One region of the Thalassorhabdus alkalitolerans genome, then DNA from elsewhere that is predicted to be linked to it. Evidence: predicted binding sites of a transcription regulator. Region 1 holds the regulator's gene; the other holds the start of a gene.
The links. The regulator Rex, encoded in region 1, represses fermentation and respiration genes when NADH is low (regulators of the CRP and FNR family bind a similar motif). The targets are predictions, from matches to a motif close to TTGTGAAATATTTCACAA.
Positions count from the first base shown of each region.

Region 2: the regulator Rex is predicted to act here: its motif matches at 1,232-1,249, upstream of ACFPU1_RS11205 (L-lactate dehydrogenase).

Region 1 is NZ_JBHSOZ010000008.1:12,493-14,696, reverse strand. It holds gene tatC (twin-arginine translocase subunit TatC) at 1-657, opposite strand, end outside; gene ACFPU1_RS13780 (twin-arginine translocase TatA/TatE family subunit) at 677-865, opposite strand; gene ACFPU1_RS13775 (redox-sensing transcriptional repressor Rex) at 882-1,538, opposite strand; gene ACFPU1_RS13770 (ABC-F family ATP-binding cassette domain-containing protein) at 1,834-2,204, shown strand, end outside.
Region 2 is NZ_JBHSOZ010000005.1:80,402-82,605, reverse strand. It holds gene ACFPU1_RS11215 (DUF92 domain-containing protein) at 1-163, shown strand, start outside; gene ACFPU1_RS11210 (ThiF family adenylyltransferase) at 176-1,189, shown strand; gene ACFPU1_RS11205 (L-lactate dehydrogenase) at 1,317-2,204, shown strand, end outside.

The DNA.
Region 1 (2,204 bases):
CAGCGGCAGTGTCACCATGACGTGTGACAGCAGCTCCGGTGGAGTAATAAAGCCTGCAATGACCAACAGGACAAAGTAAGCAATTTTCCTTATCTTTCTTAGGTAAGCTGGAGTAACAATCCCAAGCCTTGTTAAAAACATGACCACGACTGGCAGCTGAAACAAAAAACCAAATGGGATCGTCAGCTTAAACAAGAAAGTGAAATATTCATTGATCCCATATTGCTCAGTAATATTCAACGTAGTAGCTAGCCTGCTTACAAAATCTATGACAAAAGGAAACAAAATAAAGTAAGCAAATGCAAGTCCACCAAAAAACAATAAGGTTGAAATTGGTATATAAGAAAGTGTGGCTTTACGCTCTTTTTCTAATAAACCTGGACTGACAAACGCCCATAATTGGTATAAGAGAAATGGAAATATTAGGATGAGTCCTGTTAAGAATGCAAAGTTTACGTAAACCATAATCGGATCCGTCAGCTTAAAAGCATTCATTGGAAAATCTTGGGCCTGAGGGGTGCTCTGCAAATACCCGATTAACACCGGAGCTAGAACAAATCCTCCAATCATCGCCACGAGTAGCAAAACCACAATCATGATCACACGTTTGCGAAGCTCTCCAATGTGATCATAAATGGACATATCGTTCTGTGACATTACTTTCCCATCCTATCTATTACTTTTCCTGATTAGCTTCTTCCTTCTTCTTGCTGTTATCATCATCGTCAACTAACCCTTTTGTAGCGCTCTTAAATTCTCTTAATGTATTACCTGCCGCTCTTCCAAGCTCAGGCAGCTTTTTCGGACCAAAAATCAACAGTGCTACTAATACGATTAATGCAATACTTCCCGGACCCAATGGCATAGGGGGTCACCTCCGCTTATAGTTGTTCCTCTTTTTCTTCAAGAGGATAGTTTTTTAAAAAGTAAATCAAGGACTGTAGTTCTACCGACAAATCAATATGATGAACCCTTATGTGCGGCGGCACAGTTAACCTTGCAGGAGTAAAATTCATGATACCTTTGATGCCCGCTTCCACAATTCTATCGGCTGTTTTTTGAGCGACAGCCACCGGCACAGTTAAAATAGCAACTGTGGCATCCAGCTCCTGAATGGAAGCGATATCTTTCATATCGTCAATCTTCACTCCACTGATTTCATGTCCTATAATATCATCATTCACATCAAATGCGCGAATAATTTTCGTGCTGTCATTCTTAGAAAAGTTGTATCTTAATAGTGCAGTGCCTAAATTTCCCACGCCAATCAAAACGACATTCGTCTGCTCGTCCTGTTCGAGTGTTTTTCGAAAAAATGATAGAAGATAGCTTACATTATAGCCATACCCTTTTTTCCCGAGAGCGCCAAAGTAAGAAAAATCCCTGCGAATCGTAGCAGAATCAACCTTCACTGCCTCACTTAATTCTGTAGATGATACACGCTGCTTTCCTGAAGTATGGAGGTTCTCCAAAAACCGGTAATATAAAGGCAGGCGCTTTGCTGTTGCTTGCGGTATTTTATGTTGATCTATGTTCATAGCAGCCTCCAACGTATCTTTCATTCTTACGAGAGTAAGTAACTCTTGCACCGCCGCTACTTATAAACTGCTAGGCTGGGTTGGACCTGCCGTTCACCTTCCTTATTGTACAACATTTCATTCTTGAATGTAATGGGAACAGAACTTCCAGGCGACATAATTCACGAATATGTAAAAAAGATTGAGCCAGCTCAGACCGTTTCAATGTATCTCTCTCTTTTTGCAGGGACCTAAATAAGATACACTAAAGAGAAGTGAAACATGATTGCCAATTCTATAGCAAGGATGAAGAGACATGATATTGTTGCAATGCGTGAACCTTACCAAATCGTTTGGAGCGGAAACGCTCCTTGATAACATAAAGCTTGAAGTAAAATCAGGCGAAAGAGTTGCTCTCGTTGGAAGAAACGGAGCCGGAAAGTCGACCCTTTTAAAAATTATCTCAGGACAGACTTCTTATGACAGTGGGGAGATTATTACCCCAAAAGGAATTAGAATGGGCTATCTTGCCCAGCATACAGGTCTTGAATCACAGCGGTCTATCTGGGATGAAATGCTCTCCATTTATACGGAGGTCATTCAAATGGAGAAACAAATCCGCCGCCTGGAAGAAAAGATGGCCAACCCGGCTGTGTACGAAAACAATGCCCAGTATGAAAAGATACT
Region 2 (2,204 bases), on a different contig from region 1:
ATGTGCAGCTTGCGGGCTGCGGACGGAAAGAACTCATCATTGTAATGGCCGGACAGTCCAGGTAAAGGGGTGGCGGTCCATGAACAATGAAACAGTTAATTTTTTATGTACCATATTTGGAGCTGTCAGCAGTGCAGCCTTATTTTATTTATTTACAGGATAGGAAGGTGAGAGAATGAATTCTCGCTATTCAAGACAGATTCTTTTTCCTCAGATCGGTGAGAAGGGACAAGCCCTCCTTTCAACCAAGAAAGTGTTAATTGTTGGAGTAGGGGCTTTAGGCACGGTTTCTGCCAACCATCTTGCCAGAGCTGGAGCTGGGTATATCAGGATTGCTGACAGAGATTATGTAGAGGCGAGCAATCTTCAAAGGCAAATGCTGTTTGATGAACAAGATGCAAAAGAGGCGAAGCCAAAAGCAGTTGCTGCCAAAGAGAAATTAACAGCCATTAATTCAGATATTACTGTGGATGCAAGAGTGACAGATGTTAACTCATCATCCATTGAAGACCTTGTTGAAGGAATGGACCTCGTCATTGATGGGACGGATAATTTTCAAACGAGGTTCTTATTAAACGATGCAAGCTTTAAGCATGAGATCCCTTTTATCTATGGAGGGGCGGTTAGTTCAAGAGGTATGTCTGCTCCTTTTCTCCCAGGTCGTACTCCTTGTTTAAGATGTCTTTTGGGTGATGGCCAGAGCTCCCCGGGAGAAACATGTGATACGGTGGGAGTTATTTCTCCTGTCGTAGACATGGTAGCTTCCTTCCAGGCAGCTGAAGCTATTAAGATACTAACTGAGAAATTTTCAGATGTGAGGACGTCCCTTGTCCAATTTGACTTATGGAATTTTAGGTTCCATGAGATGGGCTTTCCTAAGCCAAAAGGAAATTGTCTTACGTGTCAGAAGAAAGAATACCCTGATCTATATGTGTCTGAAGGGGACAGTATTACGACCCTTTGTGGACGGGAAACCGTTCAGATCCAGGCAAATACCACTTTTGATCTTGCAGAATGGGCTGATAAGTTACGGACTGCAGGACAAGTTAAAAAAACTCCCTTTCTTATTAGAGTGGAGCTTGATGAAGGGGAAAGACTGGTTATCTTTCAGGATGGACGTGTCCTTGTTCAAGGAACAGAGGATGTTTCAAGAGCAAAGACATTATTTTCTCGTTATATAGGATTGTAAAAAGTGAACGATATAAAGAGTTCACTTTTTTGTGAACAATCATTGCTCATTATTTCACAAACTTAAAATAAGAGGTAAAATAGAAAATAACAACGAAGTACAAACCAAGGATAAAGGGGGAAGCAAAATGAAATATCAAAAAACCACGAGAGTCGTTCTTATTGGCACTGGCTTTGTAGGTTCAAGTTATGCATACGCCTGCTTGAACCAAGGAGTTGTTGACGAAATGGTGTTAATAGACAGGGATACAAAAAAAGCTGAAGGGGATGCAATGGATTTAAATCATGGAATCCCATACGGGTCTCCAATGAAAATATGGGCAGGCAGCTACAAAGACTGCAAGGACGCTGATCTGGTTGTCATTACTGCCGGGGCAAATCAGGGACCTGGGGAAACGCGGCTTGATTTAATTGAAAAGAATACTCAAATATTTAAAGAAATTGTAGAAGAAGTGATGGCAAATGGTTTTGACGGTATCTTTCTGATTGCAACCAACCCAGTGGATGTCTTATCCTACGCGACCTGGAAGTTTTCCGGGCTCCCTCCTGAAAGAGTAATTGGGTCAGGGACGATCCTGGATACGGCGAGGTTTCGTTATCTTTTAGGAGAGTATTTTAATGTAGATGCACGAAATGTTCATGCGTACATTATGGGAGAACATGGAGATACGGAGCTTCCGTTATGGAGTCATGCGGACATAGGAGGACAGCCGATTTTACAATTGGTGAATGATGAAAAGCATCATGCCAAAATGGAGGATTTAGATGAATTATTTTTAAAAGTGCGAGATGCAGCTTATCACATTATAGAAAGAAAAGGAGCTACTTACTACGGGATCGCCCTCGGCCTTGTTCGGTTAACAAAAGCAATATTGCGTAACGAGAATTCAATTTTAACCGTATCTGCACTTCTTGAAGGCCAGTACGAGGAAGAGAATGTATACATTGGGGTCCCTGCGATTGTTAATGGGAACGGAATCAGGGAAGTCGTTGAGCTTTCTTTAAATGAACAGGAA